One region of the Klebsiella sp. PL-2018 genome, then DNA from elsewhere that is predicted to be linked to it. Evidence: predicted binding sites of a transcription regulator. Region 1 holds the regulator's gene; each other region holds the start of a gene.

Region 1 (2,205 bases):
GGTCAAACCTGCGGCAACAATCAAACCCAGAACAATAATCGTCGTCGTCAGCGAAAACTTTAAATTTGTATCCATCAATTTTTCCCCCTGATTATCCCCACATGAAAAGTGAGCTTGCTCATTTTTACACAGAATAGCGTAAAAATCTTCCGAGATTTAGAGTGATGCACATTTTTGCTCTTCCCCTTTGCCCCAAGATCGGACAAAATCCCACGCTAATTTGAAAGCGTATCGGCCATTGACCCCTTCCTGTCGTTCTGTGTCGTTTTCCCGACGTGATGCCATGCTCAATTTTGGCGCCAGGGTGTGTACAGGCAAACGTTTACGTACCGATAAACAGACGATCAGGTCAAGGTCTGGAGTGAGAAGTAATGGCAACTATTAAAGATGTAGCGAAGCGCGCAAACGTTTCCACTACAACAGTGTCACATGTGATTAACAAAACCCGATTCGTTGCGGAAGAGACGCGCAATGCGGTGTGGGCGGCAATAAAAGAACTGCATTACTCCCCCAGCGCCGTTGCCCGCAGCCTGAAGGTCAATCACACCAAATCTATTGGTCTGCTGGCAACCAGCAGCGAAGCGGCCTATTTCGCTGAGATTATCGAAGCCGTCGAGAAGAGCTGCTTCCAGAAGGGCTACACCCTGATCCTCGGCAACGCGTGGAACGACCCTGAGAAACAGCGCGCCTATCTGTCAATGATGGCGCAGAAACGCGTAGACGGCCTGCTGGTGATGTGCTCCGAGTATCCGGAGTCGGTGTTAAGCATGCTGGAAGAGTATCGTCATATTCCGATGGTAGTGATGGACTGGGGCGAGGCAAAAGCCGACTTCACCGACTCGGTTGTCGATAACGCCTTTGAAGGCGGCTATATCGCCGGGCGCTACCTTATTGAACGCGGGCATCGCGATATCGGCGTGATCCCCGGCCCGCTGGAGCGTAACACCGGCGCAGGCCGGCTGGCAGGTTTTATGAAAGCGATGGAAGAGGCGCATATTAGCGTTCCGGAAAACTGGATTGTGCAGGGCGATTTTGAGCCGGAATCCGGCTACCGCGCCATGCAGCAGATTCTCGGCCAGCATCCTCGCCCAACGGCCATCTTCTGCGGCGGGGATATTATGGCGATGGGCGCCATCTGCGCGGCGGATGAAATGGGTCTGCGCGTGCCGCAGGATATTTCGCTGATCGGTTATGATAACGTGCGCAACGCCCGCTACTTTAGCCCGGCGCTGACCACCATTCATCAGCCTAAAGACTCTCTTGGCGAAGCGGCGTTTAACATGCTGCTGGACCGCATCGTTAATAAGCGTGAAATCTCGCAGTCGATTGAAGTCCACCCTCGCCTGGTCGAGCGCCGTTCCGTGGCCGACGGCCCGTTTGTTGATTATCGCCGTTAACCTTTCCCGCGGCGTCGGTCATTCCGGCGCCCGCAGCCACTCCCGGTTTAGCGTTTCGCTATCGCCAAGGTAATCCAGCAGCCATAGCAGCGCCGGCGAGGCATCGCTTTGCTGCCACGTCAGGCAGCATGCGGCGTCCGGGAAGGGGTTCTCCAGCTCCAGCGCCGTCCATGCGCCGCTATCAAGCCACGGGCGCGCTAAATGCCCGGGAACCATACCGACGCACAGTCCGGCGGAGAGACAGGTTTCTGAGGCATCCCAGTCCGGCACCACCACCCTCTTCTGGTTATCCAGCAGCCAGGTGGTCCGCTTCGGCAGCGAGCGCGAGGTATCCTCCCTGACCAGCGACGGCCAGTTGCGCAGGACGTCATCGCTCAGAGGCCCGGCCATTTTGGCCAGCGGATGGTGGCTCGCGACGACGCAGTCCCAGCTCAGCATTCCCATATCGCGAAAGGCGTAGCGGCCCCCTACCGGAATTGAGCGCGTCGCGCCGATGGCCAGCTCCACGCGACCGTCGGCGAGCGCATCCCAGACGCCGTTGAACACCTCCTGAAAAACAATCAGTTCGACGTCATCAAAATGACGATAGAAATCAACGATCATCTGCCGCATGCGCGTGGGTTTAACGATATTATCCACCGCAATAGAGAGCTGCCCGCGCCAGCCGTTGGCTATCTGCTGGCACTGCTGGCGGGTGATCTGCATTTTTTTGATAACAGAACGCCCCTCCTGTAAAAACCAGACGCCGGCCGGCGTTAATTCCACATCACGATGACGGCGTTCGAACAGCGGTACCGCCAGCCACTCC
Region 2 (2,205 bases), 980 kb from region 1:
GCAAGGAACGGCACCAGCGCGTCGCCTGGCAGGGTGATACTCTCGACCACCTGGCTCTCTTCGCGCACCAGCTCCACGTAGCCCTCATTGACCGGCAGGCCATAGAAGCGGGGGCCGTTAAGCGAACAGAAGGCTTCAAAGTGTTGCAGGGCGTTCATCTCCTCAAATACCGTGGCGTAGCTGCCCAGCGCGGTCGGCGCGTTAAAACAGCCTGCGCATCCGCAGCTGGCTTCCTTACGATGGCGGGCATGGGGAGCGGAATCCGTGCCGAGGAAAGCGCGGTCAAAACCGCTGGCAACCAGTTCGCGCAGCGCCTGCTGGTGAATATTGCGTTTCAGGATCGGCAGGCAATAAAGGTGGGGACGCACGCCGCCAACCAGCATATGGTTGCGATTGAACATCAGGTGCTGCGGAGTGATGGTGGCCGCCAGCAGCTCGTTACCGTCGCGTACGTATTCAGCGGCATCTTTGGTCGTGATGTGTTCGAAGACCACCTTCAGGCCGGGCAGGCGCTGACGCAGCGGCTCCATGACCGTTTCAATAAAGCGCGCTTCCCGGTCAAAAATATCGATATCAGCATGGGTGACCTCACCGTGAACCAGCAGAGGCATCCCCAGCTTTTCCATGCGTTCCAGCACCGGCATAATGGCATCCGTACTGGTGACGCCGTGGCTGGAGTTGGTGGTGGCGTTGGCCGGATAGAGCTTGGCGGCAGTGAATACGCCTTCGTTAAATCCGCGCTCCAGCTCAGCCGGGTCGAGCGTATCCGTCAGATAGCAGGTCATCAGCGGCGTAAAATCATGGCCCGCAGGGATCGCATCAACGATACGCTGGCGATAGGCGAGGGCGGCTTCGACGGTAGTGACAGGCGGTACCAGGTTTGGCATCACGATTGCCCGGCCATAAAATTCACTGGTATAAGGCACGACGGTTTTTAACATATCGTCATCGCGCAGATGGATATGCCAGTCGTCAGGGCGGCGGATTTTCAATACCTGGGATTGTGCTGTCATGGAAGGCTCCGGCTAATAGGTTCAGTCATCAGGGCTGTTTTTGCCGGGCACTAAGGATAAGCGTAAACGTTTTCCTTTGCATCAACTTCCGTAAAAAATCGGGCGCTTCAGCGCCCGAGCCATCAGTTGGTGAACGGGATAATAATCTCGCCGGGCTTCACTTCAATCCCTTTAGCATACTTTTTCGCCAGCGCTTCACCGGTGCTGGCATCCTCGCGCAGGACGTAGGCAGGCTGCTGATTGAAGTAGCTACGCAGGGACTGATTCAGGTAAGGGATCAGCGTCTGTACGACAGACTGGAGCTTTTCCGGCTGAACTTTAGCATCGACGACTTCCATCTCCTGCAGGAAAATGGCCCCCTTTTCTTTATTGAAAGCCGGCAGCGCTTTGAGCTTCAGATCGATGGTCGCTTTCTGGTTCCCGAAAAGTGAATTCAGATCTAAATTGGCCACGCCGCTTAACGTGACTTTGTTTGGTTCTTCACGGCCAATAGCGCTGGTAAGATTTTGCAGTTCAATATGGGCATCCGCTACGCCTGGCAGGCCAATATCCTTAGCGAAGTGGTTACGTTTCTGCAGCGCCTGATTGATTTCCTGCTCGCTCACGGAATATTGCGTGAGCTGATTACAGGCGCTAAGCAGGCCGCTAACGATAAGCGCGGCCGCGATAAACATCTTTTTCATTGGATTCCTTAATGTCATGCCATGGGTTCATCCTGACACAAAGCAGCATGGCCCGCCAGCGCAGGAGGTGCTAGCGGAAAAGACTGAAAAAGAGGCGTTCGGCAGCGAAGGGCCAAACCATCCGCTGCCTTGAGGTTAAATAGCCATTGAAGAAAGCAGGTTGATCTGCGTCTGTTTGGCCATGTTGTCACGATAGGCGGCCACCCGACTCGGCCAGTTCACGCCGGCAACCAGCGTCAGATTCCTCAGCAGAGGAAAGAGCTGAATATCATCTTCAGAGAGTTCTCCGTTGACGGCGTTTGGCTGGACAATCAGTTTATCCAGCGCCCGCAGATCGTCGCTGATGTTCTTCACCAGACCGGGGGAATGGGCGAGATGGTCAGCAAAGCTGCCGATAGCCGCCTCTTTCTTTTTCACAAAATAGGCGCGCGCCTCTGGCGTGGCGAATTCATCAAACGCGGATTTGGCAAAGCGGGGGATCAGCAGGCGGTTCGCGTAGCCGTTGACCT
Region 3 (2,205 bases), 550 kb from region 1:
CCGCTGTAAGGTTTTCAGCGCCGGCGCGCGGCTGCTGGGGCGATGCAGCGCCTGCCAGAAGGTTTCCAGCGCCTGGTCGAGGCGGCCCTGCAGATTCGGGGTAAACTGCGGTTTATGCTGATAATCCGTAACCTGGCTATCGTCAGCGAAAACGCCGTGGAGGATCTCCTGGGCTTTCAGCGCGTTGAGTACCGGTTTTAAGGCGTAATCCACCGCCAGCATATGGGCGATGGTTCCGCCGGTAGCCAGCGGCAGAACGATTTTGCCCTCCAGCGCGCGCTCCGGCAGCAGGTCCAGAAGCGTCTTTAACGCGCCGGAAAAAGAGGCCTTATAGACGGGCGTCGCAATGATCAGCCCATCGGCGCCGGCAAGCTGTTCATTTAACGCATGGAGGGCTGGGTTATCAAAGCGAGCGTAGAGCAGGTCTTCCGGAGCGAAATTCTGCAGATGCCAGTGGCAGACCTCGATATCCGCCGCCGAAAGCGTCTCTCTGGCGTATTCCAGAAGCGCGCTGGAGCGGGAATGGTAGCGCGGGCTGCCCGCAAGTGTGATGACTCGCATACTCTCTCCTTATAACTAAATATTTGCATTTATCTATAATTGATAACATTTAGCCGCAGTGTGACAGAGCGCTTTTATTTCCCTAAATGATTTATCCGGCGTTGGATTGTCAGAAAGTGCATAACGAGCGGGAGAAAAGTAAACGTTTGCGTCGGAGGTAAGATTTTTTGTCGTAGGTCAATTCCCTTTCCGGGGTGGATCGCACATAATACGCCCCCGGTTTGCACACCGGGAATCCAGGAGAGTTCATGTACTACCCCTTCGTTCGTAAAGCCCTTTTTCAGCTCGATCCTGAGCGCGCTCATGAAGTCACTTTTCAACAATTACGCCGTGTTTCGGGTACCCCGCTGGAAATGTTGGTTCGCCAGAAGGTACCGACAAAGCCGGTAACCTGTATGGGGCTCACATTTAAGAACCCGCTGGGCCTGGCCGCCGGGCTGGATAAGAACGGCGAGTGCATTGATGCCCTCGGGGCGATGGGTTTTGGTTCCATTGAAATTGGTACCGTGACGCCGCGTCCACAGCCGGGCAACGATAAGCCAAGGATCTTCCGCCTGGTCGATGCCGAAGGTTTGATCAACCGCATGGGCTTTAATAACCACGGTGTTGATAACCTCGTGGAGAACGTAAAAAAGGCGCATTTTGACGGTATTCTGGGTATTAATATTGGCAAGAATAAAGATACACCGGTAGAACAAGGCAAAGATGATTATCTGATTTGTATGGAAAAAATCTATGCTTATGCCGGCTATATCGCCATTAATATCTCCTCGCCGAATACCCCAGGCTTGCGTACTTTACAATACGGAGATGCGCTGGACGATTTGCTTTCTGGTATTAAAAATAAGCAACGCGAGCTACAAGAGAAACATCAAAAATATGTTCCTGTGGCCGTAAAGATCGCTCCGGATCTTTCCGTCGAAGAATTGATCCAGGTAGCGGACAGTTTAGTCCGGCATAATATAGATGGCGTCATTGCCACCAATACCACTCTGGATCGATCGCTGGTGCAGGGGATGAAACATTGTGATGAAACCGGTGGCCTTAGCGGACGTCCATTGCAGCTGAAGAGTACGGAAATTATCCGCATGCTGTCTGCGGAATTAAATGGCCGCCTGCCAATTATCGGAGTCGGCGGTATTGACTCGGTGATTGCCGCCCGGGAAAAGATAGCCGCCGGAGCGACGCTGGTGCAGATTTATTCCGGATTTATTTTTAAAGGCCCGCCGCTGATTGAAGAAATTGTTACCCATATCTAATCTTTTCCCCCTCTGATACTCCTCCAGGGCTTTATTTATAGCCCTGGTTGTTTTATATTCCTTCATTGTTGCTTATTTAGACATTTTAGTCTTTTCTTAATTTTTGAAATATTCTGTAGCAGTTTACCTGTTTATTACAGACGGAAGTGGAAGAGGACGGGGGTAGAAATGCGGATCAAACCTGACGATAACTGGCGCTGGTATTACGATGAAGAGCATGACCGCATGATGCTCGATCTGGCTAATGGTATGTTATTCAGATCGCGTTTTGCTCGCCGCATGTTGACGCCCGACGCCTTCGCGCCTTCCGGATTTTGCGTTGATGACGCAGCGCTCTATTTTTCATTTGAAGAAAAGTGCCGCGATCTTGAATTATCAAAAGAAC
Region 4 (2,205 bases), 2.1 Mb from region 1:
TGGAAGAGCTGCAGCTGCCTTATCAGGTTGTCTCTTATCAGCGTGGCAAGGATATGCTCGCACCGGCGGAATTAAAAAGCGTTCATCCGCTGGGTAAATCGCCGGTGGTTGAGGATAACGGCCACATTCTGGCGGAGTCCGGCGCCATTCTGGAATATTTACAGGAAACCTATGATAGCGCCCGGCGCTTAAAACCTGAGTCGGTGGAAGATAAGCTGCAATATCGCTTTTGGCTGCACTACGCCGAGGGGTCGCTGATGCCCCTGCTGCTGATGAAGCTGGTGTTTGCCAGCCTGGGCAAACCGCCGGTGCCGTTTGGTATGCGCACGCTGGGTAATGCGTTGGGCAAGGGGGTACAGAATGCCTGGCTTAACCGCCAGGTGGACACCCATGCCCGCTTTATTGAAGCGCACCTTTCCCGCCAGCGCTGGTTTGCCGGCGCTGAGCTGAGTATGGCCGATATTCAGATGAGCTTTCCCGCGATGGCGCTGCTGGCGCGCGGCGGCGTGGAGAATTTACCCCATCTGACGCAGTGGGTTCAGCGCGTGGAGCAGCGCCCGGCCTGGCAAAAAGCGGTTGAGCGCGGGGGGCCGTTCACCTTACCCGGCGAATAAACTATTACTAAAGCCGATGACCGGGGAAAATTGCTATCAGCGCAATACAAAAATGTTACCGGATTGCGCATGGACGATAACGTTTGCGCATCGGCTGGTTATTTCCTGAACGTCATAAGCGAAATTTAGCGAAATACGACAAACTTCAGTTGAAAAGGCCCGTCTAAAGGCTGGATAATCGTTTGCCTTTTTATTTTGCTCATCATTTCCTCTGCTGACAGAGGGGAGCAAAGTCATTCTTCACACCGTACTGTATGCGCGGAGTTAAACGTTTGCTTTTTCGCGGCCCCTGGCGCTGCGATGTAGCACAAGGAGATCGCGTTTAGCTGGCAGTGGATGGTCCACCACGCATTCGGACGAACGATAAAAATTCTCAGGGGAAGTTTTCTATGTCTACGCCTTCAGCGCGTACCGGCGGTTCATTGGACGCCTGGTTTAAAATTTCTGCTCGCGGCAGCACCGTGCGTCAGGAAATCGTTGCCGGTCTTACCACCTTCCTGGCGATGGTTTACTCCGTCATCGTGGTGCCGGGTATGCTCGGCAAAGCGGGTTTTCCACCGGCTGCGGTATTTGTTTCCACCTGTCTGGTTGCCGGCGTCGGCTCGCTGGTGATGGGGCTGTGGGCGAACCTGCCGCTGGCGATTGGCTGCGCCATCTCGCTGACCGCGTTTACCGCCTTTAGCCTGGTACTGGGTCAACAGATCAGCATTCCGGTCGCGCTGGGCGCGGTGTTCCTGATGGGTGTCCTGTTCACCGTGATCTCCGCGACCGGCATTCGTAGCTGGATCCTGCGTAACCTGCCGCAGGGCGTGGCGCACGGTACGGGGATTGGTATCGGTCTGTTCCTGCTGCTGATTGCCGCCAACGGCGTGGGCCTGGTTATCAAAAATCCGCTGGATGGTCTGCCGGTGGCGCTGGGTAATTTTGATAGCTTCCCGGTGATTATGTCGCTGGTCGGGCTGGCGGTGATTATCGGCCTCGAAAAACTGAAAGTGCCGGGCGGTATCCTGCTGACGATTATCGGCGTCTCGATTATCGGCCTGATCTTCGATCCTAACGTTCACTTCTCCGGTATCTTCGCCATGCCGTCGCTGAGCGACGATAAAGGCAACTCGCTGATCGGTAGCCTGGATATCGTGGGCGCGCTGAACCCGGTGGTGCTGCCAAGCGTGCTTGCGCTGGTGATGACCGCGGTGTTTGACGCTACCGGAACCATCCGCGCGGTGGCCGGCCAGGCGAACCTGCTGGATAAAGACGGGCAGATTATTAACGGCGGCAAAGCGCTGACCACCGACTCCCTGAGCAGCGTCTTCTCCGGCCTGGTCGGGGCGGCGCCGGCGGCGGTGTATATCGAATCCGCTGCCGGTACTGCGGCGGGCGGCAAAACGGGCCTGACGGCAGTGACCGTCGGCGTGCTGTTCCTGCTGATCCTGTTCCTCTCTCCGCTCTCGTATCTGGTGCCGGCTTATGCCACCGCGCCGGCGCTGATGTACGTCGGCCTGCTGATGCTGAGCAACGTGGCGAAAATCGATTTCAACGATTTCGTCGACGCGATGGCGGGCCTGATTACCGCGGTCTTTATCGTGCTGAC

What was found. Region 1 encodes PurR, which represses purine synthesis genes. Its sites were predicted from a motif close to CANGCAAACGTTTGCNTG; they were not measured.
Region 2: the regulator PurR is predicted to act here: its motif matches at 1,073-1,090, upstream of pyrC (dihydroorotase).
Region 3: the regulator PurR is predicted to act here: its motif matches at 697-714, upstream of pyrD (quinone-dependent dihydroorotate dehydrogenase).
Region 4: the regulator PurR is predicted to act here: its motif matches at 876-893, upstream of MKleb_RS01965 (NCS2 family permease).

What each region holds. Positions count from the first base shown of each region.
Region 1 is NZ_CP077673.1:2,567,647-2,569,851, reverse strand. It holds gene MKleb_RS11875 (cytochrome bd-I oxidase subunit CydH) at 1-75, opposite strand, end outside; gene purR (HTH-type transcriptional repressor PurR) at 372-1,397, shown strand; gene punR (DNA-binding transcriptional activator PunR) at 1,416-2,205, opposite strand, start outside.
Region 2 is NZ_CP077673.1:3,547,734-3,549,938, reverse strand. It holds gene pyrC (dihydroorotase) at 1-1,013, opposite strand, end outside; gene MKleb_RS16535 (lipoprotein) at 1,136-1,696, opposite strand; gene grxB (glutaredoxin 2) at 1,832-2,205, opposite strand, start outside.
Region 3 is NZ_CP077673.1:2,015,115-2,017,319, forward strand. It holds gene ssuE (NADPH-dependent FMN reductase) at 1-561, opposite strand, end outside; gene pyrD (quinone-dependent dihydroorotate dehydrogenase) at 810-1,820, shown strand; gene zapC (cell division protein ZapC) at 1,989-2,205, shown strand, end outside.
Region 4 is NZ_CP077673.1:425,527-427,731, forward strand. It holds gene MKleb_RS01960 (glutathione S-transferase family protein) at 1-614, shown strand, start outside; gene MKleb_RS01965 (NCS2 family permease) at 1,004-2,205, shown strand, end outside.